DNA from 4 places in the Bradyrhizobium sp. 154 genome. Region 3 is predicted to be linked to each of the others. Evidence: predicted binding sites of a transcription regulator. Region 3 holds the regulator's gene; each other region holds the start of a gene.
The links. The regulator LexA, encoded in region 3, represses DNA repair genes until DNA is damaged. The targets are predictions, from matches to a motif close to TGTTCNNNNTGTGTTCNG.
Positions count from the first base shown of each region.

Region 1 (7,837 bases), on a different contig from region 3:
GGCGAAATCCTCGAGCTGAAGAACACCATCAACACCATGGTGGACCAGCTCAATGCCTTCGCCGGCGAAGTCACGCGCGTGGCGCGCGAGGTCGGCACCGAAGGCAAGCTCGGCGGACAGGCGCAGGTGCCCGGCGTCGCCGGCACCTGGAAGGATCTCACCGACACGGTGAACTTCATGGCGGCAAACCTGACCGAACAGGTCCGCGGCATCGTCAAGGTCGTCACAGCCGTCGCCAACGGCGATCTGAAGCAGAACCTCACCGTGAAATCGAAGGGCGAGGTCGCGGCGCTCGCCGACACCATCAACAACATGACCGAGACGCTTGCTACCTTCGCCGATCAGGTGACGTCGGTGGCGCGCGAGGTCGGCGTCGAGGGCCGCCTCGGCGGCCAGGCCAACGTGCCCGGCGCCGCCGGCACTTGGAAGGACCTGACCGGCAACGTCAACCTGCTCGCGGCCAACCTGACCTCACAGGTGCGCGCGATCGCGGAAGTCGCGACTGCCGTGACCAAAGGCGACCTGACGCGCTCGATCCAGGTCGACGCCCGCGGCGAAGTCGCTGAGCTGAAAGACAACATCAACACGATGATCACGAATCTCCGTCTGACGACGGACGTGAACACCGAGCAGGACTGGCTGAAGACCAACCTCGCGAAATTCACCAACATGCTCCAGGGCCAGCGTGACCTCACCACCGTCGGCCGGCTGCTGCTCACCGAATTGTCGCCACTGGTGAACGCCCATACCGGCGTGATCTACCAGGTCGAGAACGAGAACGATCCGCAGCTCCTGCTGCTCGCTTCTTACGCCAGCGACGGCATCTATCCCTATCAGCGCGTGCTTCAGTTCGGCGAAGGCCTGATCGGCCAGTGCGCCCTCGACAAGCGGCCGCGCGTGGTCGCCGACATTCCGCCTGACGTGGTGCCGATCAACTCGGCGCTGCTTCGTGTCGCGCCGAAGAACCTGGTGGTGCTGCCGGTGCTGTTCGAGAGCCAGGTCAAGGCCGTGATCGAACTTGCTTCGCTGACATCGTTCACGACATCGCAGATGACGTTCCTGGAGCAGCTCACCGACTCCATCGGCATCGTGCTCAACTCGATCGAGGCGACGATGCAGACCGAAGGCCTGCTCAAGCAGTCGCAGCAGCTCGCCGGCGAGCTGCAGACGCAGCAGCGCGAATTGCAGCAAACCAACGACCAGCTCGAACAGAAGGCGCAGCAGCTCGCCGAGCGCAACGTCGAGGTCGAGCGCAAGAACCAGGAGATCGAGCAGGCCCGCCGCGCGCTGGAGGAAAAGGCGACCGAGCTCGCGCTAACTTCGAAGTACAAGTCCGAATTCCTGGCCAATATGAGCCACGAGCTGCGCACGCCGCTGAACTCGATCCTGATCCTCGGACAGCAGCTCACCGACAATCCGGACGGCAACCTCTCGGCCAAGCAGGTCGAATTCGCCCGCACCATCCACGGCGCCGGCACCGACCTGCTCAATCTCATCAGCGACATTCTCGATCTGTCCAAAATCGAGTCCGGCACGGTCACGGTCGACGCCGAGGAAATCCTGACCGCGAATCTGCTCGAGACCGTGGGCCGGCCGTTCCGGCACGAGGCGGAAAACCGCAATCTGTCGTTCAAGATCGACATCGATCCGAACCTGCCCCGCAGCATCGTCACCGACTCCAAGCGCCTGCAACAGGTGCTGAAGAACCTGCTCTCCAATGCCTTCAAGTTCACCGCCGAAGGCGAGGTGCGCCTGAAGGTCGCCAGCGCGGTCGGCGGCTGGGGGACGGATCATCCGGTACTGAACTCCGCACCAGCCGTGATCGCGTTCGAGGTGTCCGATACCGGCATCGGCATTCCCCTGGAGAAGCAGAAACTGATCTTCGAAGCGTTCCAACAAGCTGACGCCGGCACCAGCCGCAAATATGGCGGCACGGGCCTCGGGCTTGCGATCAGCCGCGAGCTCGCAAGCCTACTGGGCGGCGAAATCCACCTGCGCAGTTCGCCGGGCAAGGGCTCGTCCTTCACGATTTATCTGCCGTTGAAATATTCCGGCCCGACGCTCGCACCGCGTGCTGCGCCCGCGCCACAGCAACACACCCAGCCGCCGGCGCTACAGCCGGCCGCGCCTGACCAGCAGCGCGTCATCGAGCAGCTTCCCGACGACCGCCTCAACATCGAGCCGGGCGACACCATCCTCCTGATTGTGGAGGACGATCCGCACTATGCGCGCGTGCTGGTCGATCTCGCCCGCGACAAGGGCTTCAAGGTCCTGGTTGCGGCCCGCGGTGCCGAAGCGCTGGAGCTCGCCAAACAGTACCAGCCGACGGCCGTCTCCCTCGACGTGTTCCTGCCCGACGTGCTGGGCTGGACGGTGCTGAGCCAGCTCAAGCACAATCCGCTGACCCGCCACATTCCCGTCCAGATCATCACGCTCGACGAGGACCGCCAGCACGCGCTGGCGCGGGGGGCCTTCTCCTTCGTCAACAAGCCGACGACGACGGAAGGCGTCTCCGCCGCGCTGACGCAGATCAAGGAATATGCGCGGCCGCGGCGCAAGCGACTCCTGATCGTCGAGGACAACGAGGCCGAACAACTCTCGATCCGCGAGCTGCTGCACCACGACGACATCGAGATCGTGGTTACCGACACCGGTGCCGGCGCGCTCTCGACGCTGCGCGAGCAGCCTTGCGATTGCGTGGTGCTCGACCTGCGGCTGCCGGACATGAGCGGCTTCGAGGTGCTCGACGAGATCCGCAATGACGAGGCGCTGTCGAACATTCCGGTCGTGGTGTTCACCGGCCGCGAGCTCTCGGCGGAGGAGGATGCAGAACTCCACACCATGGCGCGCAGCATCGTGGTCAAGGGCGTGGAATCGCCGGAGCGCCTGCTCGACGAGACCGCGCTGTTCCTGCACCGTGTCATCACGGAACTACCGGTCGAGAAGCAGCGCATGCTGGAGAAGCTGAACAGTTCCGACGAGGACCTGATCGGCAAGACGGCCCTGCTCGTCGACGACGATGCCCGTAACATCTTCGCGCTGTCGAGCGTGTTGGAACGGCGCGGCATGAAGGTGTTGACGGCCACGACCGGCAGCGAGGCGGTCGCGCTGGTCGAATCCAATCCGGAAATCGCCATCGTGCTGATGGACATCATGATGCCGCAGATGGATGGCTATCAGACCATGGGTGTGATCCGCGAGAACCCGGCCTTCGCGCGATTGCCGATCATCGCGCTGACCGCCAAAGCGATGAAGGGTGATCGTGAGAAATGCCTGGAGGCCGGCGCGTCCGACTATCTCGCCAAACCCGTCAACACCGATCAATTGCTGCTTGCGATCCGCATGTGGCTGCACCGCTGAGTTGGATCCGCGAATGGACCACGAAAAGGTCAACATCCTGCTCGTCGACGACCAGCCGGCCAAGCTGCTCGCCTATGAGGTGATCCTGAAGGATCTCGGCGAGAACCTCGTGATCGCCTCGTCCGGCCGCGAGGCGCTGGAGGTTCTGCTCAAGACCGAGATCGCGGTCATCCTAGTCGACGTCTGCATGCCCGAGCTCGACGGCTTCGAGCTCGCCGCGATGATCCGCGAGCATCCGCGCTTCCAGAAGACCGCGATGATCTTCATCTCTGCCATTCAGGTGAGCGACATCGACCGGCTGCGGGGCTACGAGATGGGCGCCGTCGACTACGTTCCGGTGCCTGTCGTGCCGGAGGTGCTGCGCGCCAAGATCAAGGTGTTCGCCGAACTCTATCGCAAGACCCGCGAGCTCGAACGACTGAATCAGGAGCTCGAGGACCGCGTCCGCGCGCGCACCGCCGAGCTGGAGAATTCCACCGCCAAGCTTCGCGAGAGCGAGCAGCGGCGCAGCATGGCAATCGCCGCCGGCAAGATGGGCTCTTGGGATTGGGACTGGATCACCGGCGACTGGATGTGGGACGAGGGACAATATCGCATCTTTGGGGTCAGCCCGGAGAGCTTCGAGGTCAACCCGGCCAACGTTCAGGCGCTGTTGCATCCCGATGACGTCGATCAGTTGCGCAAGGCAATCGCCGAGTTCAACAGCGGCACGCGCTCCTATGAAACGGAGTTCCGCATTGTGCGGCCCGATGGCGAGGTACGCTGGTGCGTCGGCACGGCGGCCGCAACGGTAGACCATAGCAGCCGCGTGGTGCGGGTGAGCGGCGTTACGGTGGACATCACCGAACGCAAGCGCGCCGAAGAGCAGCAGAACCTTCTCGCGCGGGAAGTCGATCATCGCGCCAAGAATGCGCTGGCATTGGCGCAATCGATCGTGCGCCTCACCCGTGCCGACGAGGTCAAGGCCTATGTCAATGCCGTCGAGGGACGCATCAACGCGCTCGCGCGCGTGCACACCATCCTGTCGCTGTCGAGCTGGCAGGGAGCCGAGCTCTCCAAGCTGATCGACGAGGAGCTGGCACCCTATTCGCCGAGTGGCCAGATCAGGTTGGCGGGCCCCGAGGTTCAATTGCTGCCGACGACTGCCCAGACACTGGCGCTCGCTCTGCACGAGCTTTTCACCAACTCGGCAAAATATGGCGCGCTTTCGACACGATCCGGGCGGCTCATGATCGGGTGGCAGGTCGAAGACGAACTCCTCACGCTGACCTGGGAGGAATCCGGCGGCCCGCTCGTCAGGACGCCGAAATCCCGAGGCTTCGGAACGCGAAGCCTGCTCGCGAGCGTCGAGTCCCAGCTCGGCGGACGGGCGAAATTCGATTGGCGCGCTGAGGGGCTGTTGTGCCGCCTCGAGGTACCGTTGACACGCAAGCCGGCCACGATAGCACCCAGCAAATTTGATGCCGCCGCCGCGGCCGAGTTGCAGCGCGCATCCGGTTAGAGCGTTTTCCAGCCAAGCGGTAACCGGTTCGCGTCAAGAAAGCGCGTCAAGCCAAGAATCGAGAGCTTCCGTTTCAATCGGAAGGGAGAGCTTTAGCCGGACGCCGTGTTCGTCATGCGCTGCTCCGTCCTTGGGTCGCGCGCGATGCGTCCTTCGAGCCAAGCTTCCGTTCGAGCGAGATCACGCAACGCCTTCGCGTAGCGCCGGGCCGCGCTTCGCTCCGCGCCGCGCGGGAGCTTGCGCGCCTTGCGCAAGATGTCTGCGGCCGCGTTGCGATAGGCCAGCGAGCGGTACAGAAAGACTACCTTGCCCATATCAAATGTCCCGTGTTGATGGCCTCATGTTCGCAAGCCGGGCATGAACGTCGGATGAAGCTGGCGATGAAAATTCCTTCATCCAGATGGAACTAATGACTATCGCGCGCGTTTGGGTGCCAGATCGGGACATGGTTCCATGCGCGCGAAGAAGTCGTCGGGCCTGGTCTCTCCCACCGGCCTCATCAAGCTGATGACACATGGGATGATGGGTGCAGCCCTCGGCCTCGCCTTCAGCCTCACACTCATTCTTTCCAATCCAGCCGTCGCCAATCTGCTGAGTCATGGCGGAAGCCAAGCCGCTCTTGTGTTCGCTCTCGCACTGGGACGACCTTCGCGATCGGCGCGACGCTCACCGGCATCGTGTTCATCCTGGAAGAGAACAAGCAATCTTGAAGCGCGCGTGACGCGTGGAGAAGCTTTGTTGGGGAACTCCTGCGAGGAACGGCAGTTGGCCGCCTGCGTCAATTTAACCCAGGGAGTTCCTCCATATGAAGACAGTCAAGCTCGCCCTCGCCGCAATGTTGGCAACTGGCCTCGCTGCCGCGCCGTTCGCCGCGGAGGCGAAGTCGCACAAGGCCAAACATGGGTCCTCGATGTCATCATCGCAGACCACGGGCGCGAACACCAAGTCCTCCAAAGGTGCCGATCCCTCCGGTCAAGGCGGCTCTGGCCCCGGCTCCGACCAGGGCGGCACCATGACGAACAACAAGGGCGGCATGAGCAACACCAAGTGAACTCTGCGCGGTAACGTGAGAGTCCCGTGTTCAGCGCGGGGCGCTTCACCAAAGCACGATGACGGTTCATCCAGACCCTCGCGCCATAAAGCGCAATGAGATGGATGAATCGTCATTGCGCTTCAGGTTGTTGTTTGAGCATGATCTTTTCGGAAAACCGCTAGACACTTTGCTACTTTAGCGCCACATGCTCGGCGCGCTGACCAGCGTATCGCCCGCCGGCCCGCTTCACCTCCTCCAGGCATAGCGATCGCCGCACAAGGCCTCGCAGCATCGCGGACGCGCGCCGGCACGTCATCACGGCGGACGAGGAACGTTGTCGCAGATCTCGTCCGGCACCGCCCGCACAGCGCGGCCCGTTAGGTGTCCGAGGGCATCGACAATCGGCAGCATGTCGCTTGCGCGCACGCTTAGTGGCCAGCCAACAGGCGCGCCGCCTTGTCGACATTCTTCACGGAGCGAAGATGCATCTGGCCGCGGACGTCAGGCAGGACGTCACCGCCCCCAGCCGCCTTCCATTCATCGATCAGCAGGTTGATTTTCCGGCGCAGATCGATCTGCGCCAGAGCTCGTTCGGTGCAGTCGCAATCGCCGTTGACGAGATCGCGCACAGACGCCTCGACCTCGGCCATTTCCAGCCTCAAGGCGCTGATTTTACGCCGAATTTCGTTAATTCTGTTGTCCATGGCTTGTTAGAACAAAATAAGAACATATAGTCAAGTCATGTTTTCAAACCGGAGGAGCGACATGCAGGTTCAGGCCAAATACGACGCCAGGGTTTTCCTTAGCGAGCAGATGACACGGGCGCAGGGACTGAGATTGAAGCGGCTGAGCGAAGAGGCGTATCAGCCGGCACAATATGCGCGGGATCTGTCCTTCGCCGAGGCTGCGCGGCGCATCCAGGTGCTGGAGGCCGAGATCGAACTGGCGAATTCGTTCTAGGGCTGCCTTGACCGCCGGGAACATTGCACGCGTGCTGTTCGGAACCATGCCGGTGTCGAACGGTTCTTCCTCGGCCAAGGGAGAAAAGGCATGGCACGTAAGGCAAAGAAGCGCCGCTACTCGCGCAGCTCCGGCAGCGATGTCGAAAGCGAGATGCGGCGTTACAAGAAAGGTACCGCGAAGAGTGGACGTGGCGGTCGCGGCGGACGCGTGAAGAGCCGCAAGCAGGCGATTGCGATCGGACTGTCAAAGGCACGCAAGAAGGGCAAGAAAGTCCCGAAGAAAGCCTCCAAGCGGAAGACGTCCAAGAAATCTGCCAAGAAAACTTCCAAGAAATCTTCCAAGAAATCGTCCAGGGCATCGTCAAAGCGCAAATCCACCAAGCGGTCACGCTGACCTCGGTCAGATCATGCTGCCCGGCATGAAGCAGCGGATCGAAATTCCGAACGCAGTCTTCACCGGCCACACCATGGTGCGGCCGGCGCGGTTCGGCTCGGTGATGACGGCTTCATCCGGCACCTCGACCCATTGCCCGTCCAGCCGAACACGGTAATGCCCGTTGTGCGATTCCCAATCGGGATCGGAGACGGCAAAGCCGTCCGCATCCGAGCAGCACGGACCGAGGTGGCTGCGCAGGCTGTCGAACCATGGCTTCAGGGGCGAGTTCGCATAGCGGCCATCGTCGCGCCCGAGCGCGTTTTCTGCCGGCAGGATGAACCACGCGACGAGCAGCGTACTTATCAGTGAGAGCTTCAATCGATCCATGTCGGCACCGATCAAATGCGAACCACCGGCCAGTTCCACAAAGCGGTCAGGGGGTTCGAAGTTCCACACTCGCGAACCGACCCCACGGCTTCATTGCCGCCGAGCAGATGCGCGGCCAGAAAGTCTGATGGCCGAACACGGCTTTTTCGGACGAACCGGGTCACCCTCCCTGCCGTTAACGAGAATGTTATCGGTGGCCTCGTGTGGGATCTTGAGTG
Region 1 is NZ_JADPKG010000112.1:12,397-20,233, reverse strand. It holds gene IVA92_RS27275 (HAMP domain-containing protein) at 1-3,360, shown strand, start outside; gene IVA92_RS27270 (HWE histidine kinase domain-containing protein) at 3,374-4,861, shown strand; gene IVA92_RS27265 (hypothetical protein) at 4,954-5,175, opposite strand; partial or broken gene IVA92_RS36115 (hypothetical protein) at 5,315-5,571, shown strand; gene IVA92_RS27260 (hypothetical protein) at 5,667-5,912, shown strand; gene IVA92_RS27255 (hypothetical protein) at 6,323-6,544, opposite strand; gene IVA92_RS27250 (DUF3072 domain-containing protein) at 6,660-6,854, shown strand; gene IVA92_RS27245 (DUF6496 domain-containing protein) at 6,945-7,250, shown strand; gene IVA92_RS27240 (hypothetical protein) at 7,257-7,619, opposite strand.
Region 1: the regulator LexA is predicted to act here: its motif matches at 6,606-6,623, upstream of IVA92_RS27250 (DUF3072 domain-containing protein).

Region 2 (7,837 bases), on a different contig from region 3:
CTGCGCAAAACTGTAGGACACGTCGATGTCGCGCACCTCGACGCCGTTCTTGCGAGCATCCCCGACGATCTGCGCCGGGGCATAAAAGCCCATCGGCTGCGAGTTCAAGAGGCCGCAGCAGAAGGCGTCGGGGTGGTAATGCTTCAGCCATGAAGAAATGTAGACGAGCTGCGCAAAGCTCGCGGCATGGCTCTCCGGAAAGCCGTAAGAGCCAAAACCCTTGATCTGATCAAAGCAGCTTCGGGCAAAGTCGGGATCGTAGCCGCGCGCGACCATGTTGCCGATCAGCTTGTCCTCGTATTTGCCGATGGTGCCGATATTGCGGAAGGTCGCCATCGAGCGGCGCAGGCCATTGGCCTCCTCGGAGGTGAATTTTGCCGCCTCGATCGCGATGCGCATCGCCTGTTCTTGGAACAGCGGGACGCCCTTGGTCTTATGCAGAACCTTGTAGAGCTCGTCCGCGGGACCATGCTCGGGCGATGGCGAGGGATAGCTCACTTTTTCCAGGCCGTTCCGCCGCCGTAAGTAAGGATGCACCATATCGCCCTGGATCGGGCCCGGACGTACGATCGCGACTTCGATGACGAGATCATAGAACGTCCGCGGCTTCAACCGCGGCAGCATGTTCATCTGTGCGCGGCTTTCGACCTGGAACACGCCGAGCGATTCCCCGTCGCAAAGCATGTCATAGACTTTGGGGTCGTCCTGCGGGACGCTCGCCAGCACCCAGCGCTCGCCCTTATGCTCCGCGATCAAATCAAAACACTTGCGGATACAGGTCAGCATGCCCAGCGCCAGCACGTCGACCTTCATCATGCTGAGCGCGTCGACGTCGTCCTTGTCCCATTCGATGAAGGTGCGATCGTCCATCGCGGCGTTGCCGATCGGCACATAGGTGTCGAGCCGGTCCTGCGTCAGCACATAACCGCCCACATGCTGGGAGAGATGGCGCGGGAATTCGATCAGTTCGGTTGCGAGCTCGACCGCGAGGTTGATCATGGGATTGTTGGGATCGAGCCCGGCCTGCCTGACTTGCATGTCGTTAAGACCCTTGCCCCAGCTTCCCCAGACGGTGTCGGCGAGCGCGGCAGTGACATCTTCGGTCAGGCCCAGCGCCTTGCCCACGTCGCGAATGGCACTGCGCGGGCGATAATGGATGACGGTGGCGATGATCGCGGCGCGGTGGCGGCCGTAGCGACGATAGACATATTGCATCACCTCCTCGCGCCGCGAATGCTCGAAATCGACATCGATATCGGGCGGCTCCAGCCGCTCCTTGGAGATGAAGCGCTCGAACAACAGATCGACCTTGGTCGGATCGACCGAGGTGATGCCAAGCACGTAGCACACGGCCGAGTTCGCCGCCGATCCCCGCCCCTGGCACAGGATATTCTGGCTGCGCGCGTAGCGCACGATGTCGTGCACGGTGAGGAAGTAATGCGCGTATCTCAGCTCGGCAATCAGCGTGAGCTCTTTCTTCAGCGTAGCGTACAGTTTCTCGTCGATTTTGGTGATGCCGCCGAAATATTTGTCGACACCGGCCCAGGTCAGATCCTCAAGATGACCTTGCGCGGTCTTGCCCGGCGGCACCGGCTCGTCCGGATATTGGTATTTGAGCTGATCGAGCGAGAAGTCGATTGCATCGGCAAAGCGCATGGTCTCCGCGATCGCCTCGGGGAAATCGCGGAACAGCCGCGACATCTCCTGCGGCGCCTTCAAGAACCGCTCGGCATTGGCTTCCAGCTTCCGTCCGACCGCTTCGATCGTGGTCTTTTCCCGGATGCAGGTCAGCACGTCCTGGAGAGGACGGCGCGCGGGATGATGATAGAGCACCTCGTTGGTCGCGAGCAACGGCACTCTTGCTTTTGCCGCGAGATCATCGAGCCGCGCCAGCCGGCGCCGGTCGTCGCCGCGATAGATCAGGCTCGCCGCCAGCCACACGCCCTCGGCGCGGCTGTCCTTGAGTTTTGCAAGAACATCCAGCGCCTGTGCGGGTTCGAAACGATGCGGCAGCGTCAGGACCAGGAGCTGGCCTTCTGAAAACTCGATGAGGTCGGCGAAGGTGAGACGACACTCGCCCTTCTCGATCCGCGTGATGTCGTCGCCGCGCTTGCCCTTGGTGAGAAGCTGGCACAGCCGACCATAGGCCCCGCGGTCACGCGGATAGACCAGAATGTCCGGCGTGCCGTCGATGAAGACGATGCGCGCACCGATCAGGAGTTTCGGCTTGTGCAGCACCTCGGCATTGTCGAGCTCCTTGTAGGCGCGCACCACGCCGGCCAGCGTGTTGTGATCGGCGATGCCGATCGCGGGAATGCCGAGGATGCTGGCCTGATGCACATAGGCGCGCGGATCCGAGCCGCCGCGCAGGAAGGAAAAATTGGTGGTGATGCCGATCTCGGCATAGGCAGGCGTATTCATGCGAAGAGACCGTGCACATACCAGCCGGGAGAAGCGGGTTTGCCGTCGTCGTCGAACACCTCCCCCTCATAAAGACCGTCGCGAAAGATCCAGAAGCGCAGGCCTTCGGCATCCTCGATGCGGAAATAGTCCCGCGTGAGCTGCTTGCCGTCCTGCCGCCACCATTCCATCGCGATGCGCTCGGGCCCTTCCACCCGCACCACCGCATGCAGCGCGCGGCGCCAGGTGAATTGATGCGGCGGGCCGTCCGGCACGGTCGCAAATGGCACCTTGATCGGCTCCGGCTTGTCGAACAGCCGCAAGGGACGCAGCGGCGGCTCGTTCTCGGCCCGCGCAGGCCATTCCGCCTGCATGGCGGCGGCGAGATGATGCTGCGCCGGCGCGGCTACAACCGCGCATTCAGGGATATGGGTGTCCTGCGGCAGGTGCACGACGACACGCTTGCCGCCGATGCGCGCGGCAATGCGGTCGATCAGTGCGGCGATTTCGTCATTGTCGTGGGCATGGGCATCGAGATCGCGCTGCTCCTGCACCACGATTTCTGTACGGTTCGCCGACAGCCGCACCATGTCGAAGCCGAAGCCAGGATCGAGCGGATCGGCGAGCGCATCGAGACGCTCGCGAAACAGCCGGTCGATGACCGCGCTGCGCGTCACCGGACGCCCGGTCTCGACCGTAATCGCGCGCACCACGCCGTCGGTGCGGAAGAACGCGGCTTCCAGGCGTCGCGCGCCCTTGCCCTGCTTCTCCATGGATGCGATCAACGTGTCGGCAAGCCGCGACAGCGTCATCGCGATCATGGTGTCGGTCGCGATCGGCTCGGCGAAACGTTTTTCCACGATGTAGTCGGGCAGCGGTTTTCGCGGGTTGATCGGCGCATCGCCCTGCCCCAGCGCATGCGCCAGCAGCGTGGAGAACCGGGCGCCGAACCGCGCCGTGATCTCGCTCGGCGAGCGCGAGGCGACGTCGCCGATGGTCTTCAAACCGGCGCGACGCAAGCCTGTGGTGATGACTTCACCTGCACCGAGCGCGGAAATCGGAAATCGGCTGATCGCCTCCGCCTCCTCGCCATCGGCCACGATGGTGCCCGTGGCCTGCCGCGTCAGCGTGCGTGCGCAGATCGAGGTGCCGGCGATCGCCGCGCTGATGGCAAACCCCTGCCGGGCCAATGCGCGAACCAACGTCCGTAACAACGCGGCCTCACCACCGAATAGATGCGCGCAGCCGGTGATGTCCAGAAACAGGCCGTGCGGCGGATCGAGCGCCACCAGCGGCGTGAAGCGGTCGCACCAGTCCGCGACATCGCTCAGCGTCTTCGCATCGGCCACAATATCGGCGTCGAACACTTTCAGGTCCGGACACATCGCCCGCGCATTGGCCAAGGGCTGACCTATATACAGGCCGAGGCGCTCGGCGGCCTCGTCGAGCGCATGGATCACCAGCGCATTGTTGTCCTTGATGACGACGATGCTTGGATCATTGCTCTTATGCAGTCCGACGTTCCCAAAGAACCGCTGAATCCGGTCGATGGGCAGGCGTGGCAGCCACAGGCTGAGAATACGTCGACGGCTCACTGAACTGGCACTCATCACATTTCCATTCCATGGTCCACCGGCCACATGGGCCATGACGATTGCGCAAGAGCTCGGCATCGAAGCGCGGCGCGCCCCAGGCACTCGACACCGGGCCCGGCGGTGAATGCGCTGCGCGCAGCATCCATCGTGTTTCCGCGGTCGAGGGCAGCGGCTGCGCCGCCATGCGCAGCAAGAGCCCGGTGACACCGGAAGCTTGCGCGGCCAGCGTCAGCTTGCGGCTCGCCACGAGATCGAACTGCCTGGTCTCGCCCCAGAGCTCGAGCACCAAGGCCCCCAGCGCATCGCAGGCAAGCGCGTCGGCTGAGCTGCGCAGTGCGCTCTCGACATCAGCGGCGCGCACCATCACCACGCGGCGCGGATCGAGACCGAACTCGGCGAGCCCGCTCATCGACAGCGCGCCGGTTTCGATTTCCGAAAAATCCTGCCGCACCCACAGCAGCGGCCGGCGCGCCGAAACGCGGCCCGCAAGCCCCATGACAAAGCCCGTTGCGGCCGTCCCCTGCCGGCCCTCACAAAACACCTCATGGATCGCCGCACGTGCGAGCCCGCCCTTCAGCGCGCTGTCCGCCTCGCTGTGGCCGAGCGCGACGCGATCGCGCTGATGCACGACCTCCGCCGTCTCGATGCGCTCGATCTGGCTGCGCAAGGTCGCAAGCGCGCTTCTGCGTGCGCCGCTCATGCTCGCCGCTCCTTCAGGGGTGATTGCCGGTGGCTCTCAAAAAGAGAACCAGCGGCTGGCTCATTTGTTCATGATATGTTCTAATATAAAGCTAACGCCGCCCTGGGAGTCAATCGAATTGGCGCGCTTTAGGATTCATGAGTGGAATCAAAGAGATTCAAACATGGACGTACAACGCAAGCTGGAAATCCTGGCGGATGCTGCCAAGTACGACGCATCCTGCGCCTCCAGCGGCACCGAGAAGCGGGATTCCAGCGACGGCAAGGGCATGGGCTCGACCGCGCCGGGCATGGGCATCTGCCATTCTTACGCGCCGGATGGACGCTGCATCTCCCTGCTCAAGGTGCTGCTGACCAATGCCTGCAATTACGATTGCCTCTATTGCGTCAACCGCGCCTCCTCCAACGTGCCGCGCGCCCGCTTCACCATCGACGAGGTCGTCAAGCTGACGCTCGACTTCTACCGGCGCAATTACATCGAGGGCCTGTTTCTCTCCTCCGGCATCATCCGCAGTCCCGATTACACCATGGAGCAAGTGGTCAGCGTCGCGCGAAAACTGCGCGAGGAGCATCACTTCCGCGGCTACATCCACCTCAAGACGATTCCCGAAGCCGACGATGCGCTGATCGCAGCAGCCGGCCAATATGCCGACCGTCTCTCCATCAACATCGAGATGCCGCAGGAGACGAGCCTCAAGCAATTCGCGCCGGAGAAGGACGTGCGCGCGATCCGCCGCACCATGGGCCGGCTGCGGCTCAAGCTCGATGAAGCCGAGGAAGGCCGCAGCGCGAAAACGAAGGCCAAGCCGCAGCGCTTTGCGCCGGCTGGGCAAAGCACGCAGATGATCGTCGGCGCCGACACGGCCTCCGATCACACCATTCTCCACACCAGCGCCAATCTCTACGGCGCCTACCGCCTGCGCCGCGTCTATTATTCCGCGTTCAGCCCGATCCCCGACGCCAGCCGCGCCCTGCCCTTGCGCGCGCCGCCCTTGCTGCGCGAGCACCGCCTCTATCAGGCCGACTGGCTGATGCGGTTCTACGGCTTCGACGTCGGCGAGATCGTCGACGACAGCGCGATGCTGCCGCTCGACATCGATCCAAAGCTCGCCTGGGCACTGCGCCACCGCGACCGCTTTCCGCTCGATGTCAACCGCGCCAGCCGCGAGGAATTGCTGCGCGTGCCGGGCTTCGGCACCAAAGCAGTCGAACGCATCATCGCGACGCGGCGCACGACAATGATCCGCCTCGCCGATCTCGCGCGGCTGCACGTGCCCCGGCACAAGGCGCTGCCGTTCATCGTCCTCAGCGATCACCGCCCCTCACCGCATTGTCTCGACGAGGCGCGGCTGATCGAGCGGTTCAAGCCAAAGGCGACGCAACTGGGATTTGGCTTCTGATGCAATTCATCACTCTCGATCATGAAACCGATTTCGAAGGCTGGCGCAAAGCCGCACGTAGCCTCGTGCTTCACCGCGTCAGGCCAGCCGATGTCACCTGGGCCGTGCAGGGAGGCGAAGCGGAGCTGTTCGCGCCGCCCTCGCCGTCTCTGCTGCCGGAGGGCAGCGATAGCACCTTCAACGTCTCCGCGAAATTCGTCGAGCTCGCCAAAGCGGCAATCCTGCACCGCGACCGCGAACGCTTTGCGATCCTCTATCGCCTGCTATTTCGGCTGAAGGACAATCACGATCTCATCGAGGTCGCAACCGATCCCGATGTCGCGCAAGTCACGGCCATGGCGAAGGCAGTCTACCGCGACGAGCACAAGATGCATGCCTTCGTGCGCTTCCGCGAAATCGGCAGGGAACGCCAGGCGCATTACGTCGCCTGGTTCGAGCCGGAACATCACATCGTCGAGCTCGCCGCGCCATTTTTCGCCAAGCGCTTTGCCGACATGCCCTGGTCGATCCTGACGCCCGACCTCTGCGCGCATTGGGATGGCCACGCACTCTCGTTCACGCCGGGCGTCAGCAAGAGCGAGGCGCCCGGCGAAGACCGTCTGGAGGAAACCTGGCGGCGCTATTATGCCAGCATCTTCAATCCGGCCCGGCTCAAGGTGAAGCCGATGCAGGCCGAGATGCCGAAAAAATACTGGAGGAACCTGCCCGAGGCTTCGATCATTAAGCCCTTGATCGAGGACGCCGAGCGCATGACCGGCGCCATGATCGCCAATGCCGCAACCGATCCGCACAAGCCTCAGAAGCGGCCGGAGGCTCCGATGAAACGCAAAACCACAACCGACGATCTCGACGCGCTTCGCGAGGAGGCCGCGCATTGCCGCGCCTGCCATCTCTACAAGGACGCGACCCAGACGGTGTTCGGCGAGGGCCCGAAGTCCGCCAACATCATGCTGGTCGGCGAGCAGCCCGGCGACAAGGAAGACCTCGCCGGCCATCCCTTTGTCGGCCCGGCCGGCCAGATGCTCGATCGCGCGCTCGAGGAAGCCGGCGTCGATCGCAAGAAGGTCTATGTCACCAATGCCGTCAAGCACTTCAAATTCGTGCCGCGCGGCAAGATCCGCCTGCACCAGAAGCCGAATACGCCGGAGATCCGGGCGTGCCGGCAATGGTATGAGCGGGAGCTGGCGGCCGTTCAGCCCGATCTCGTCGTCGCGATGGGCGCCACCGCCGCGCAAAGCGTGTTCGGCAAGATCACGCCCATCGGCAAAAACCGAGGCCGGTTGATCGACCTTCCCGACGGGCGCAAGGCTTTGGTGACGGTGCATCCGTCTTATCTGCTGCGGCTGCCCGATCCCGAGGCCAAGGTGCTGGAATATCAGCGCTTTGTCGAAGATTTGAAGATCGCGGCCGGCTTGCAGAAGAAGGCTGCACGGGCTGCTTAAATACTGGCAGGAAGGCGGCTTTCACGCCTTGGTTGTCATCCAGCCTTCAAATCCATCGCGGACAATACCCTTACCTGAAGGTTAAGGGGCGTCCAGAGATGACCGATGTAGCATTCGACCGCGCCGTAACAGATCGCGCGCCCGTCCAGCAGGCGTCGCGGCCAAATCTCGACAAGGGCTTCAATCCGCTGACGCTGATCCTGTTCTTCGGCATCCTCGCCGCGGGCGCGCTGTTCGTCGCCTACAGCATCTATGTCGACATCAACGCGACCGGCACGCGGGTGACGACCTACCTGCCCTA
Region 2 is NZ_JADPKG010000001.1:49,491-57,327, forward strand. It holds gene IVA92_RS00220 (error-prone DNA polymerase) at 1-2,421, opposite strand, end outside; gene IVA92_RS00225 (DNA polymerase Y family protein) at 2,418-4,010, opposite strand; gene IVA92_RS00230 (DNA repair protein) at 3,907-4,695, opposite strand; gene IVA92_RS00235 (putative DNA modification/repair radical SAM protein) at 4,859-6,094, shown strand; gene IVA92_RS00240 (UdgX family uracil-DNA binding protein) at 6,094-7,536, shown strand; gene IVA92_RS00245 (inorganic phosphate transporter) at 7,635-7,837, shown strand, end outside.
Region 2: the regulator LexA is predicted to act here: its motif matches at 4,761-4,778, upstream of IVA92_RS00230 (DNA repair protein).

Region 3 (7,837 bases):
GCCCTTCAGCTCGGGCGGCACGTCCTGGAGGATCTCGATGTCGGGCGCGACGCCCTGGGCCTGGATCGAGCGGCCCGACGGCGTGTAGTAGCGCGCCGTGGTCAGCGCCAGCGCACCATTGCCGGCGCCGAGCGGAATGATCGTTTGCACCGAGCCCTTACCGAACGAGCGCGTGCCAATGATCGTCGCGCGCTTGTGATCGTGCAGCGCGCCGGCCACGATCTCGGAAGCCGACGCCGAGCCGCCATTGACCAGAACCACCAGCGGCTTGCCCTTGGTGAGATCGCCGCCATGCGCGGTGAAGCGCTGGGTTTCTTCCGGATTGCGCCCGCGGGTCGAGACGACCTCGCCACGCTGGAGGAATGCGCTCGACACCGAGACGGCCTGGTCGAGCAGGCCGCCGGGATTGTTGCGCAGGTCCACCACATAGCCTGCGAGCTTCTCCGGGGGGACCTCCTTGGAGACCGACGCGATCGCCTTCTTCAGGCCGTCGGTGGTCTGCTCGTTGAACGAGGTGATGCGGATATAGCCGATGTCGCCATTCTCGACGTGGAAGCGCACCGGGCGCACATGGATGATCTCGCGGGTGATCGCGACATCGAGCGGCGCGTCGGCACCCTTGCGCACGATGGTGAGCTTGGTCTTGGTGGCGACCGGCCCCTTCATCTTGTTGACGGCCTGCTCGAGCGTCATGCCCTGCACGGCCTCGCCGTCGATCTTGCTGATGAGGTCGCCGGACATGATGCCGGCCTTCGAGGCCGGCGTGTCGTCGATCGGCGAGACGACCTTGACGAGCCCATCCTCCATCGTGACCTCGATGCCGAGCCCGCCAAACTCGCCGGAGGTGGTCTCCTGCATCTCGGTCCAGGCCTTGGCATTCATGTAGCGCGAGTGCGGATCGAGCGAGGTCACCATGCCCGTGATCGCGCCTTCGATCAGCTTGGCACTGTCGGGCTTCTCGACATAGTTCGCCTTGACCCGCTCGAACACTGCGCCGAACAGATTGAGCTGGGAATAGGCATCGTCCGCGCTCGCCGCCGCCCGTGCCGCCCACACGCTGCCGTGGGGACTGGCTACCAGAAGGGTCAGACACACTCCCGTGAGCGCGCCCAGGGGGAACAGCAGGGTTTTCCGCATGGATAGGCTGGCCTTTTGCTTAGCGGTTCTGTTGAGGGCTTATCTCTCGGGCTTGGAAGCCGCCATGCAAATGGCGATCCAGGTCACCTCTCACAACACCATTCTGGTTTCTTCAAGGCCGCCTGGAAGGCCGGCGGCGGTACACCGGCGAAATCCCTTCGCCTCGGCTTAAGCTTTTGGCAACGTTCCGAAACCGCTTCGCGCAACGCGGCATCGGTCGGCCGCCCACGCCTCGCAGCTATGCGATTTTAGGATGGTTTTGGGGGGCCGGACACGCTAGGCGATGGCGACAAGACTTCAAATTCTCGGGAGGACACCAATGAATGACGCGCCCCGCATCCGGCCGGACAGGAACGTCGAACTCGGCGCCAGCAACGAGCCGTTCCAGAATCTACACGAGTTCATCCGGAAGGCGCGCGCCAATCTCAACCAGAATGCCTGGGACTACATCGTCGGCGCTGCCGAGACCGAGACCACGATGCGCCGCAACCGCATGGCGCTGGACGAGATCGCCTTCCGCCCGCGCGTGCTGCGCGACGTTCGCAAGGTCGACGGCTCCGTCGAGCAGCTCGGCCGCAGGATGCGGCTGCCGGTGGTGCTCGCCCCCGTCGGTGCCCTGGAGATCTTCGATCCCGATGGCGCGGCAAGCGTCGCGCGCGCCGCCGGCACCTTCGGTGCGGCGCACATGTTGAGCTCGGTGTCCGAGCCGGGGCTCGAGAAGACCGCCGAGGCCGCGCCCGACGCGCTGCGGCTCTATCAGCTCTATGTCCGCGGCGACGATGCCTTCGTCGCCGATGTCGTCAGCCGGAGCGAGAAGAACGGCTATGCCGCGTTCTGCCTGACTGTCGACACCGCCCATTACAGCCGTCGCGAACGTGACATCGCCAAGCGCTACGTTCGCGAAAGCCGCCTGCGCGCGACCGGCGGCGATTTCCAGAAGGGTCTGGAATGGCGGACGGTGAAGATGATCAAGGACAAGTTCAGGATCCCACTGATCCTGAAGGGAATCGCCACCGCCGAGGACGCTCAGATCGCGATCGATCACGGTGTCGAGTGGATCTACGTCTCCAACCATGGCGGCCGTCAGCTCGATCACGGCCGCGGCGCCATGCATGTGCTGCCTGAAATCGTCGAGGCGGTGAAGGGCCGCGCCAAGATCATGGTCGATGGCGGCTTCTGCCGCGGCACCGACATCGTCAAGGCGATCGCGGCCGGCGCCGACATCGTCGGCATCGGCCGGCTGCAATGCTGGGCGCTGGCGGCGGCCGGCGAAGCCGGCGTGATGCGAATGCTGGAATTGCTGGAGGACGAAGTGCTGCGCTGCCTCGGCCTCTTGGGTGCCACCTCGTTCGCCGAAATCGACAAATCCTGCCTGCATCAGGCGACCGCAACGAATGCGCCGAGCGTGTTCAGCGCGTTCCCGCTGTTCGACCACGAGCCCTACCGATACTGAAATGTGAAAGAACACGATGACCTCACTCTCCCCCGGCAGCGCCGATGCGCTCCTGTTCGATCTCGGCCGCGTGGTGCTCGATATCGATTTCTCCAAGGCGATCGCCTGCTGGGCGGGGCATGCCGGCTGCCAGCCCGAGGCCATCGTCGCGCGCTATGTGCGTGACGAGGCCTACCGGCTGCACGAGGTCGGCAAGATCGGCGACGAGGATTATTTCCAATCGCTGCGTTCATCGCTCGGGATCGGCATTTCCGACGCGCAGTTTCTGGAGGGATGGAACGCGATCTTCGCCGGCGAGATGCCTGAGATCGCCGAGCTCTTGCCGCGCGCGGCGAAGCAGATGCCGCTCTATGCCTTCTCCAACACCAATCGGCCGCATGTCGACTATTTTTCGAAGGAATATGCCGGCGTGCTCGGGCATTTCCGCGAGCTCTATCTGTCGTCCAGCATCGGCCTGCGCAAACCGGATGCGGAGGCGTTCGATCATGTCGTGGCGGCGATCGGCGTGCCAGCCAGCCGAATCGTCTTCTTCGACGACCTGGCCGAGAACGTCGAGGGGGCGCGAGCGCGTGGACTGACGGCGGTGCATGTCACCTCGCCCGGTGATGTCGGCAACGCCTTGCTAGCGTTGGGAATTTGACCACCGATGCCGAACAGGATCGGGGTCGGGTTTCGGGCACCCAAATCCGCTCGGGTATGGAACCAATTCACTTTGTACATTTTTGTACAGAGTTCCGGGAACGGAATACCTCCCTCCGGACTCTATGAGTCCGTTGGGACGTCTACATCGGACTTATTCTCGTGCTGGGCAAAGCCTACCTCACAAAGCAAGCCTCCTTGCTGCTCGAATTCGCCAAGACAACTTCGGATTCGCGCCTCTCCGCCAAGCTGATCAGCAAGGCCGCCGACCTAAAGTCGCAGGCCGATCCGCTGCCGGACAAGGATCAAAGCCCCAAAGCTCCGGACGTGACATCCAGCGTCAGTTCGGGCGAACAGACGCAGAGTTGATCCGATGCCGGCCGTGGCGCTCATCCTTCTCGTCCTCGCCATGGCTATCCTCGTACCGGTCTGTCTCGCCTTCCGGATCATGCCGTGACCGGTCTGAGCACGATTCTTCATGACGGAGATCACGCAGGATAAATCATCCTGTCGGCGCCTTTGCCTCGCGCCTGCACTCGGCTAGAACTTTCGCCGCCCATTGCCGATATGCTCAGCAGGAGTTTCCGCCCTTGGCCCTGATGCCGGTTTCTGACGCGCTTGCCGCGGTGCTGGCGGGTGCGGAGCCGCTGCCTGAAGCGATGGTTTCCCTCAACGAGGCCTATCATCGCGTGCTCGCACGCGATGTCCCGGCGCTGCGCACACAGCCGCCGGAAGCAATGTCGGCGATGGACGGCTACGCGGTGCGCGCGAGCGATGCAACAAAGCTCGATAGTACGCTCACCTTGATTGGCGAAGTGGCGGCGGGTCGTCCGTTCGCGGGAACGCTGGGCCCCGGCGAAGCCGTGCGGATCTTCACCGGCGGCGTCATTCCCAACGGTGCCGACGCGGTCGTGATCCAGGAGGACACGGTTGCGGACGGCAAGCGCATCACGATCAAGGAAGCCGCGATTGCCGGCCGCCACATCCGCCCCGCGGGCGTCGACTTCTCCGAAGGAGACGTGCTCCTGCGCAAGGGAACCCGTCTCACCGAGCGCGATCTCGCGCTCGCCGCCGCCATGAATCATCCGCAGCTTGCCGTCTGCCGCCGTCCGAAGGTCGCGATCCTCGCCACCGGCGACGAGCTGGTCATGCCGGGAACCACACCCGCTCACGGCCAGATCGTCTATTCCAACGGCTATGCCCTGCACGCGCTCGCCCGCAGCGAGGGGGCCGATACCATCGACCTCGGCATTGCCGCCGATACGCTGGAGGCCACCACTGCCGGCATCCGCCGCGCCCGCGAGAGCGGCGCCGAGATCCTGGTCACGAGCGGCGGCGCGTCGGTCGGCGACCATGATCTGGTCCAGCAGGCGTTGAGGGACGAAGGCATCGCGATGGCGTTCTGGAAGATCGCGATGCGCCCGGGCAAGCCGATGATGCATGGGCGGCTCGGCGCGATGCGCGTGATCGGCCTGCCGGGCAATCCTGTGTCATCCTACGTGTGCGCCTTCCTGTTCCTGGTGCCGCTGATTCGCGCCTTGTCGGGACGATCCATGATTCATCACCGACAAGAACGCGCCGTGCTCGGCCGCGATGTGGATGCAAACGATATGCGCGCGGACTATCTGCGCGCACATCTGGAGACGCGCGACGATGGCACGTTGGTGGCCCTTCCCGTCAAACACCAGGATTCCTCGCTGCTTGCGAATCTCGCTGCAGCACAGGCACTTCTCGTCCGCGCACCGTTCGCTCCGAAGGCAGAAGCCGGCTCGCCTTGCGAGGTCCTGCGCCTGCCCGTCTGAACGCATCCACCACACGCGTTCCGCGAACTTTGTCCCGTTCACGGTAAATTAAGCAGTTGCGGAACACATATCGAACATATAGTGTCCGTTCATGATTTGTTTCGAGCATGTAGCGGTTCACCGCTCCAATTTAGCGTCTCGGAATCGAACGACATCAACCGGGGGACTTTGGTCGAGATGTTAACGCGCAAACAATACGAGCTTCTGCGGTTCATCAGCGAACGTCTGAAGGAAAGTGGCGTGCCGCCCTCCTTCGACGAGATGAAGGATGCGCTCGACCTGCGCTCGAAATCGGGCATCCATCGCCTGATCACCGCGCTCGAGGAGCGCGGCTTCATCCGCCGCCTGCCCAACCGCGCCCGCGCCATCGAGGTGATCAAGCTGCCCGAGCTCCAGGCCGCCGCCGGCAGCCGCCGCGGCTTCACGCCGAGCGTCATCGAGGGCAATCTCGGCAAGGTGCGCGCGAGCTCCAGTTCTTCCGCGGACGAAGGCGAGCGTCCCGTTGCGGTGCCCGTGATGGGTCGCATCGCGGCCGGCACGCCGATCGAAGCGTTGCAGACCCGCAGTCACACCATTAGCGTGCCGCCCGACATGCTCGGCTCGGGCGAACACTACGCACTCGAAGTGCGCGGCGATTCGATGGTCGAAGCCGGCATTCTCGATGGCGACATGGCGCTGATCCAGCGTAACGAGAGCGCCGATACCGGCGACATCGTGGTGGCCCTGATCGACGACGAGGAAGCGACGCTCAAGCGCTTTCGTCGCCGGGGGGCGTCGATCGCGCTCGAGCCCGCCAATGCCGCCTACGAGGTGCGCATCCTGCCGCCGAACCGGGTGAAGATTCAGGGCAAGCTGATCGGGCTGTACCGCAAGTACTGAGACGGGCCAGCGGTCATTCGATACCAATGATTCCGATTGGAGCGGACGATGGTCCGCTCCAGCTGGATAGTCTTTTGGTCTTGCGCAGATTATCCGGCCCCTCTCTCCGGCGCTCCATCCTCGGCATGCGGCTCCAAGCACGCATCGCTTGTGAAGAGATCGTGCGCAGGATCGCTTTAAGCGCCTTCGCAGCGTGCTCGCGCAAGCATTCGCAACTCAATTGCAGCACCATGCACGCAATCTGCGCACGTAGGGAGCGAGCTATTCCGCAACGCCTAAACTCCCATCAACCGACAGCCACGGCGAAGCTGGCCACATTCCCCCTCTCGGCGCCCGCAGGCCACGGGCGCTCGCATCCGCCGAATGCACTGAAGCGAGCTTTGTTCCTATGACTTCGGGAAAGATAATGTGATCGTGTCCGGCAACGCCAGCCGCAGATTTGCCCACAACCGAGCAGAGCGTTACGTGCTTCCACTCTGATAGAGGCTTGCGCCTCCGAAGGAGGCGCGGGTTGCTATCTTCGAATGAGGAGCACCCGATGTGTGACTACAGCCTGCATGCCGTTGCATCTCGCCCCGCCGAAGTCGGCGAGACGATCGTGTCGACAACGTTCCGCGGCACCTCAACGCGCGGCTTTGCTTCCGCGGCCGATCCGACCGTGGCCGTCTGCCTGCTGCCGGGAACGGAGCTCGCCTTCGCCGACAACGTCCGTTACGATAATCGCTGGATCTGGACGCGCACCATCAACTCCCGCGTCGGCAAGTTCGGCAAGATCGATCCGCACATACCCGACCGCCATCATGACGCGATCGAATTCCCCGACGGCAAATACGTGCTGGTGACGCAGCTCGTCGAAGGCCAGCGCGCAACCGTGCTGCAATTGCCGGTGACGCAGCCGGTCAGCGAGCGCGAGCACAAGCCGCAGATCGTTGCCGATAGCCGGTCGACGATCACGCGCCTGCCGATTGGCTGAGCCGTCCCCGCCCGCGGGGTCGGGCCAGGATTGAAATGCCATCGCCGGCCGAGGCCGGCGAGATGGTATAATTTGTGTGCTGCGGAGTCCGGTCGGACCCGGACCTACTCTTCGCATTTGTTTTTAATCGTCCGGCCCCTAATCGTCGACCTGCAAGTCGGTCTCCGCCGGCGTTGCATCCCGGTTGCGGGCCGCGGCCGTCCTCGGCACAAGGCTCCCATCGAAATCACCCTCGCCGGCGCCGGCCGGCAACCAGGGACGGCTTGTGCCTCTTGCTCTCACCGCCTGTATCGCAAAGCCGTCACCACGCTGCGTCAACGCCAGCGCGCCCTGGCTGGTGAGACGCTGCCGGTCGACCACCATCGCCGCGCAATCGGGCGGCGCGGGGCGCGTCGTGACCACCAGCGCGGCGCGACTGCAATCCTCAGCCAGCGCATCGATGCGCAGTGAAAGCGCGACCAGCCGACCGTCGGCAAGCGGCGTCACACAGCCGGACTCGTCGCACGACACGCCGTCAGCCAGCGAGCTACTCCCGGCATCGCGCGGATCGGCGTCGGCAGCTAACCACTCTTTGAGCAGAAAGCCATCCTTGCTCGCCCGGATCACATGCAACTGCCCGTCCCTGCCCCGCACCGCGACGCTGGCGCCGTCCCCGGCAATCAGGATGTCGGGCTGCCGCACCGACAGGCCCCACGCGATGGCGGCCAGCAGCACCAAGGCGCCAGACCAGCGCAAGGGCGTGCGCAACAGGCCCATCAAGATGATCCCGAGGCTTGCCGCGATCAGCGGCGCGGTGCCGAAGGCAGGGATCCGGCCGACTGCACCCGGCAGTGCCGCCACCCAGCGCGACACCGCGACCATCCAGTCGATGCCGATCCCCATCAGCCACCAGAACACGCTGTCAAGCCCAAAGGGAGCCGCGAGCAGTCCCAACAGGCCAGCCGGCATCACCAG
Region 3 is NZ_JADPKG010000118.1:58,547-66,383, reverse strand. It holds gene IVA92_RS32565 (S41 family peptidase) at 1-1,137, opposite strand, end outside; gene IVA92_RS32560 (alpha-hydroxy acid oxidase) at 1,457-2,590, shown strand; gene IVA92_RS32555 (HAD-IA family hydrolase) at 2,607-3,230, shown strand; gene IVA92_RS32550 (hypothetical protein) at 3,392-3,598, shown strand; gene glp (gephyrin-like molybdotransferase Glp) at 3,820-5,031, shown strand; gene lexA (transcriptional repressor LexA) at 5,209-5,910, shown strand; gene IVA92_RS32535 (hypothetical protein) at 6,449-6,883, shown strand; gene IVA92_RS32530 (ComEC/Rec2 family competence protein) at 7,022-7,837, opposite strand, start outside.

Region 4 (7,837 bases), on a different contig from region 3:
GCGGAACCGCAAGCCGTCCAAAAAATAGCGAGCCAGCAGGAACGAACGCTGCCTGCGCGGATTAACTCTGCAAGTGCGGAAGCCTTCACCATCCGGTTGAGGCGACAGCACGAAGACCCCGCCAGCATCCTCCGCGATGCTGGCGGGGTTTTTAGTTTCACGGGAGAGATGGCAGCAGAGGTGAGCTTCTGCCAGCGGGGCGGACGATCGAGGAGGAGAGATGCCCATATCCGCTTTGCTGGCCCGTATCCGCCGGCTCGTGCCCAAATCCGACGATCAGCACTACGAGGAGATCGTCCGCAGCTTCGGAGTCGGCACGCTGCGCCCGCCGGCGAAGCCAATGAGCGACCGCGAACTGGCGCAGGCCATCGCCGAGTTCCTCAAGGAACGGCCGTCGAGCGAGTCCGTTGCGGCCCTCGGCCGAAGGCTCGATCCCTCGTCCGGCCTCTGAACGGCGTAACTTCCTGTGTGCACGGAACAACATTTTCGCGCACACGTTGAGTCGTCTTCAGGCAGATGAGGCCCGACATGCCCGTGTGGCTCGAAGTCTTGCTCAACCTGTCCGGCTATGCCGGTTTCGTCGCGCTTGCAACGCGCGGCGGCATGTTCCGGGATACGTCCGCGGACGATCGGATTTGCGGCGAGAAGCGCTAGTTCGCGTGCGGCGCCTGCCCTGCCGTGCGCATCAGCCGATCCGCCTTGACCGCGACACGCGTGTCCTCGACCTGCGGCCGCAGCGAAAAGCTGATGGCCACGAAAGCGAGACAGAAGAGCGTGCCGACGATGGCGACGCGCCGGTAGGTGTGGCGGTCGCCTTGATAAAAGAACGGCTCCGAAAATGGTGTCATGACAAAATGGCTTCTGGACAAAGGCGTTTCTTGCAAACTCGCAAGGTCGTTTCTTGATTGTCGTTGCCAGACACCTATCCCAAGTAGCGGCGAGTGCAACGCGATTGGGCTTTTAACCTAACCGAATAGGGTTATTTGCTTTCCCCCAAGCTTTCGTTAGGCGCTGCGCCGCGATCTTGGTGCGCCGCTTCTGCATCGCGCGGAAGGTCCGCGCTGTCACGGCCCGCTACTCCCGACCTCCTTTGTTCCAGCTTCGACTCCTTTTCGTTCGCAAAGAACGAATCGGAATCCGGGAAATCGGCGCGGAGCAACCGTTAATGGGCGGTGAGGAGGCGCGCGGCGAACGTCCGAGCACGTAAGGTCGGTCGCTGCGGCACCGATAGCTTGCCTTGGCGTGGCTGCGAGTGGCGGACGCACCGGACGACCGCCGCGCAGCCCCGCCGTGACGGACGTGTCCCGCATCGACACAGAAGGCGTGGCTTGTTCTGCATCCGACTCCATTTCGTTCGCAAAGAACGAATCAGAATCGGAAAATCAGCGGGGCGCGAATCCTAACGATCCGTGAAAGCGTGCGCCGTCACGTCTTCGGCGCACGAGTCCTTGGCGGGAGAATTTTCGGCGGTAAGAATTTCGAGACGACGGCGAACACGATGACGATCTCACGGCACGGCTCGCATCGAAAGCTGTTGGGTGAGTTCGCCGTCATCGGCTTGGCGCATTGCGGGCATGTCATGCTGCGGGAACGCTGACGTCACAGGTTCGTTCCGTCACGTTGGCTTCCAAGGGCAATCAGCGATGGCGTTCGCTGATCCAATCACGCCGCCCGCTTCGCCTTGCCCTTCTCCGAAAAGCATTCCAGGATTTGGATGCGGAGCTCTTCTGCGGCCGGGCCATCGAGCTTTCTGAGCTCGTTCCAGAGCCTGATCACCTCGCGCTGTTTCTCGACGGTCATGAATCACCTCCAAGAGAAGATGACCAACTAGAACAAAATGAGAACAGAAAGTCCAGTCCTCCCCGAAATTCCACAGGGCGTGGCGGCTTGAACCTGCTCCGCGCTGTGCAGACCAAGGAGGCTCGGGATTTCAGCGCCTTGTCATACGGCAGCGCCGCCTGACGAACATATCCCGTCCTCGCGGCGCGGTTGCTATTTGGATTTTCAACCTTACGTTACAAGCGCAAGCGGCCAGGCGCTGAAATCCCAACGCCGTCAGCCAAGAGAGCCCCGTGCGAACGCGCGGAGTTTTTCTTTTCAGCCGCGGCTGGGCGGCAGGCCACCGCCGTGAGGACGAGTTTTCCTCTGTCGCATTGTCCGGCCGAATTCGATGGCGCCGGCGCCCTGGTGCGACGCGGCGCTAGGTCCCGGAGTTCCCGCGCCACGTGCGGGACTTGCGCGAGGCGCCGATGATCTGCCAGTTCTGCGAGAGCGAAATCCCGATCGGTCTTTCGGTGTGCCCGCTTGCGGCAAACCGCAGGGCGCGCCGGGACAAAACAGTCGGCGCTCCCTGGGGCTTCTCCTGATCGTCGTGGTGATGTTCGGCGTTGCCGTCGCCGAGCACCACTTTTTCTTCAGCGGTTGACCCGTCGTGATTCTTCGCGAAGCATCTCCGGTCTTAGACGGCGTCCTTGGCCACCTTCAGCGGCGAGGCCTTGACCGACTTGCTCGCCGGCTTTGCCGCAAACTGCATCGGCTCCTTGGTGAAGGGATTGATGCCCATCCTGGCTTCGGTCGCCGGCTTGTTCACCACCGACATCTTGACGAAGCCGGGAATGACGAACTCGCCGGACTCGTTGAGCTCCTTGTAGCCGACCGTCGCCATGTATTCGATCACCGACTTCACGTCGTTCTTTGACAGCTGCGTGCCTTCCGCAATTGCATCGATCAATTGGGTCTTCGTCATCTTCGCCATGTTCTGAATTCCTTTAAAGGGATGCGCGCGAATAACTCTGCTGTGGACGCGGCCGGACCCGCGGAGGCGCGCTTCTGATTCATGCCAGAGGTCATGAAGTGACGGGCTTAGAGCCTATCGAGGCTCAAAACGCAAGCAGGGGCTCTCTGGGGTTCCCGACGCCGGTGAACGGTGTCACGGCATGTGCCGGTACTTGTTGAACCATTTGCCCCCTGGCGCGTCTTACTCTTGAAGTCCCTAAGCTTCACCCCACCAGAAAGCCCCGCTTCCCCCAGGCGGGGTTTTCGCTGTTGGGTGCCTGTTAGGACGCCGCGGCTGCTATATGGTCGAGAGGTTTCTCGTGGGGGCTCATGAAGATCGCTATCGTCATCGCCGGCTTGATCGTTGTTGCAATCGCCGCCCTCGTAGCCATCCAGCCGAGCTTTTTGAAGCCTGCGTCATTGGCCCTCGTGAAAAAATCCGACATCTTCGGCTTCTCGCCCGGGATGACATTCGACGAGACAAGCAAGCTCGTCAGTCAACGTCGCTATCTGTGCCGCCAGATCCGCGGTTCGTATACCCTCGAATGCGACATCAATGGCGCCAAGGTCACGGTCCATAGCGACGAGGCCGACGTCAGGCATCCGATCTGGCGTGTCCATGCGGAGTTGACTAATCCGGGGCCGCAGGACGTCGCCGTCAAATCGATCTCCGACCAGTTCAACGCCCAGCCAGCCAAGGACCGCGATGGTTGGACATGGATCGTCGGCCGTGGGCTCAAGCTGAGCTATGACGGCCTCGCCTTGAATCTCGTGGACGAGAGCGCGGAGGCCCGGCTTCGCAAAGACGAAGCCAAGCGCTAGATCCGGAAAAGTGTACAGCGGTTGTCCGAAAAGATCATGCTCAAACAATGTCCTTCGCGATGACGCTTCATCCTGATTCATGCGCTTTAGAGAGAGCACTGCGGGTCACCTCATCGTGAAACTTGTGACTCGGCACACCTTGTTGAGACTTCGGTAACCTAACGCCTCCAATCTCGCATCAGTATCGTTGCGTTGGAGTATCCCACAGTGCTGGATTTTAACGAGCTGCGTGAACTCGCAGCTGACGTGCGTATTTTCGTCGATGTCGCCGAGGACAAGGCCGAAGCGCTGCGAGCCGTCATCGCAGCCTATGACGTCGTGCTCGCGATCTTCCCCTCTGGAGACGGCATGGGCCTCCACGTCGTCAAAGGCAAAGGGATCCTGGACAAGATCGCAAACTCGCGGAGCCACGCGACGTACAGCCACACGGCCATCGCGGTTCCTGACCTCGAGCACGCAGAAGTGCTCAAATACCTGACGGCCCCCGTCGAGCAACGGATCGCAGCCTGAAGCGGGAGGTTTTGTTGAATCGGTGCGGGCCGAGGGTTCACCTCTCCCGTAGTGCCGAAGGTGTTCGGCCGGCCTTTTTCGCTCGGCGATGCAAAGCATTGTCCGGAGACACCCGCGTCGGCGGCCTCCTCACCGTGACGGTCTGATATCTCGCCACAAAGCGACCTGAGGCCCGCTGGAAGCGGGCGTCTCGACGGATGGGCTCCGGGCGAGCTAACGCTACGTTTCTTGACCTGCCATAGGCCTTGCCCGCTGGGGAGAGGTGAACCCTCGAACGAGCGAGCGAAGCCGATTTCGCTACGAGCCGCATGGTTCTTCAGCAGCGCGCACCGTCACCGTTGAAGCACCTTGCAGCAAGCTTAGGAGGAAGCAGCATGAGAGCTGCAGGATGGGGTTCTCTTTTGGAAGCATTTCCTGCATAATGCTGCATGGCAAAAATAAAAGTTACTTTCAAAACCGTCCGGATCTCAGAGAACGACTGGAAGATACTGGCAGACTACCCCAACAGCGAACAGCGCGAAATCAGCGGATTCACCAGCAAGGCGGATGCCGACGACTGGATCAACGGCGACCGCAAGATCGCCTGGCTCCGCTCTCAGGGTTACGCCAAGTGACGCACTAGCTCGATCGCATCGCCCTTCAGCTCCACGCGGGCGGCCTTGGTCCTCCAAGGCTGCAACGACCCGCCTTCGGTTCATAGCAGCACCTAGGAACGCGTTGCTACTTGATGAACTCCGTCATCGGCTTGCCCTTGTCAACGACAAAGACGTTCAGCATCTTCAACGGCCGGTCACCGCCGATCTTGAATCCGGCGTGAGGCACATCGCGCGCGTTTATGATCGCAGCCCCTGTGGGCAACTCGCGATGACTTCCATCCGGCAAATCGAGCGTAGCGCCTTGCAGCACGTAGACGATTTCCTCACCGGGATAGATGTGCTTGGCCAGCGACTCACCGGGAGGCACTTCGACGACCACCACGACGACGTCCATGTCCTTTCCGGTGAGATCACCTCTCTTCAATTCCGTTCTGGAAATCGACGTTTGAGAACTCGCAGAGCCGATCAAGCAAGCGGTAGCAAATATGGAAAGGGCCAGTCGCATTGCAAACCTCCCTCGCAATATAGCTGTGAAAATTGGCATCCTGCATCATGCGCGTCCATGTCGCAAAGACACGGTCTCGGCTCGGCGCCGCCAACTGAGTGCACTGTCCTCGTAAGCCGTCGCCCATTTCCTGACTTGCTCATGGACTGTCCTTGGCCTTCCGGCTCTCGCCAATTGAAACCGGCTTGTTCAGGAAATACTCGCGGTTACCTGTCGCTGCTTCCGCATACTGGTCGATGGCCACGATGATGGCCTGGACGTGCGGATAGCACCACCCCTCCCGCGTCGCCTTTCGGCGAACATCCTCGAGCGCGGTCAGGAAGGGCGAGAGCCCTTGCTCGTCGTCGAACCAACGCCTGCTCACCACGTTCTCCCGCCAAGCACCCTGCCCTTGGTCTGGGGCGGCTGCGCACTCTTCAGCGCGTCCCGCTGGGCACAGAGACTTTCAACCTTCGCCTCCATCCGCGACAGCAGGGCTTCGGCCGATGCCGTCCCGAGACCCGCCCGCTGTAGCTGGAGGATTTCCTTCCTCTGCCTCCCCATCTGGATGCGCATCCGTTCGATCTCCAGCCTGACAGCGTCCAGGTCCGGCATGTTCAACCCCGCGATTTGAATATGGCCCATGAGAACAAAAACGGAACGAAGAGTCGAGTCAGACGTTGGACGAAAAAGGAGACGTGTGATGGCCGATAACACCCAGAAGACCCGAAAGACTGGGTTTCCGGGGATGACCCGATGACAGGAGCCCAGGAATCCTACCTCAAGACCCTCGCCGAGCAGGCCCATCAGAACCTGCCTGAGGAAGAGCTGACCAAGGCCGAGGCCTCCGAGCTGATCGACAAGATGCGGCAAAAGGCCGGGTTGGAGGAGTGACCCCATGATTGTGGGAACCTGCGGTCGTGTGGATGCAAACGAAATTGGGAATCGAAAATGCCCTATTTCGTTTGCGCCCGCGACGGTGCCGGGCAGATCATTTTGAAGAGGGACACCAGGGAAGCGGCCGAGAAAAAGGCCGCCGAGCTCCGTGACGTTGGCTACTTCGAAGTCGAGATCATCGCGAAAGCGGCCGAGAAGGCCGCCTGAGCAACTGGTGTCGCATTGCGCGCCCTGGCGTAGGTGCTCCTCCGCCTGCGCCGCACTTGTTGGGTCGCCCCTGCCCAGAACGGATGCAAGCGTGCGAGTGCGCGGCGGCCCTGCCGTCCATGGGGAATGGACGACCGCTGCTCGCTTTGGCTAGGCTGATCCAAATTCTGGAGGAGCCAAGATGCCGTACTTCACATCCAAGCAGGACCAGGCGCAACGCATTTGCAAGGTGCTGGCCGACGTGTTCTGCGCGATTTTGCTCGCGACCTTCTCGATTGTGTTTTTCGGACTGCTCGGCGGCATTGCCGCCTTCGTTGTAGTTGAGGCCGGCCTACTTGCGATTGATTGGCTCTTGCCGAACGAGGACGATGCGGCAGGCGTAGTTCGCTAGTGGACTTTCCCGTGGTGGCTCCATGCCGAAGCAGACGGGGCAGTCGGGCTTGTCAAAACTGATCGCCTATGAACTTGATGATGCTGACGATCAGGCCAGAGAGACATGCTGCAGTGCCGAGGTCGGCGAGATAAAGCAACACGTCACGTTCGTCCTCACTTAGTTCTGCCAGTGCCTTGCGCATCTTCCCTCTCCATGGCCTCGATCATCTCTTCGTCGTCGAGAACATCCAGCAGATCATTAATTGTCTTATTGCCGTCGCACGACCCCGGCTCGACATAACTTGCCAGAATAACCTGGGCCTGTTTGACGGCTACCCTCACGCGATCCGGTTTCACGGCCGGTACTCTACTTACACTGTGGAAGCTAAAACGCAGATAGGAACGGCGCGTTCCTTTGCTCAGCCCCTCGAATGAGCTGGCGCGCAACAACCCTTCGGATGTGATGTCGCGATACTCCACGTCAGCGTAGAACTTCGGCTCGACTCTGACGGGCGTGTCCGAAGGTCTTGGCCAGCGGGCTACAGGAGATCGAAGGCGACTACAACAAGCGATCCCGATCGCCCCCTTCGGTTCACGTTGGTTGGTGTAGTTCACCAGCTGTATTCCGCTCACGCACACGTGCGCCCGCCCCCTGCCCCTCCTCCCCTTTTCCTGCTACCTCCTAGCCCCGCCGTCCCGGCCCATAGCAAGACCCTCCATACGTCCAGGGAGCAACAACCATGCGATACCTCCACACCATGCTGCGCGTGCGCAATCTCGATGTCGCGCTCAAGTTTTACCAGGATGCGCTTGGCTTGAAGGAGGTGCGGCGGATCGAGAACGACAAGGGGCGCTTCACGCTGGTGTTCCTGTGCTCGGCGGACGATCTTGAAGGCCTGAAGAAGCAGCCGCAAACGCGCGGCGCGCCGCTGGTCGAGCTCACCTGGAATTGGGACGAGGAGAAGTACGGCGAGGATCGCTTCTTCGGCCATCTCGCTTATGAGGTCGACGACATCTACGCCACCTGCGAGAACCTGATGAAGGCCGGCGTCACCATCAACCGGCCGCCGCGCGACGGCAACATGGCCTTCGTCCGCTCGCCCGACCTGCACTCGATCGAGCTGTTGCAGAAGGGCGAACCGAAGCCGCCGCAGGAGCCTTGGGCATCGATGCC
Region 4 is NZ_JADPKG010000123.1:42,165-50,001, reverse strand. It holds gene IVA92_RS34205 (hypothetical protein) at 221-451, shown strand; gene IVA92_RS35865 (hypothetical protein) at 529-654, shown strand; gene IVA92_RS34200 (hypothetical protein) at 651-848, opposite strand; gene IVA92_RS34195 (hypothetical protein) at 1,663-1,800, opposite strand; gene IVA92_RS34190 (hypothetical protein) at 2,201-2,404, opposite strand; gene IVA92_RS34185 (HU family DNA-binding protein) at 2,459-2,755, opposite strand; gene IVA92_RS34180 (hypothetical protein) at 3,106-3,597, shown strand; gene IVA92_RS34175 (hypothetical protein) at 3,805-4,107, shown strand; gene IVA92_RS34170 (hypothetical protein) at 4,536-4,721, shown strand; gene IVA92_RS34165 (cupin domain-containing protein) at 4,828-5,097, opposite strand; gene IVA92_RS34160 (hypothetical protein) at 5,348-5,572, opposite strand; gene IVA92_RS34155 (hypothetical protein) at 5,569-5,802, opposite strand; gene IVA92_RS34150 (DUF3072 domain-containing protein) at 5,944-6,081, shown strand; gene IVA92_RS34145 (hypothetical protein) at 6,139-6,291, shown strand; gene IVA92_RS34140 (hypothetical protein) at 6,473-6,682, shown strand; gene IVA92_RS35860 (hypothetical protein) at 6,735-6,866, opposite strand; gene IVA92_RS34135 (hypothetical protein) at 6,838-7,278, opposite strand; gene IVA92_RS34130 (VOC family protein) at 7,404-7,837, shown strand, end outside.
Region 4: the regulator LexA is predicted to act here: its motif matches at 5,833-5,850, upstream of IVA92_RS34150 (DUF3072 domain-containing protein).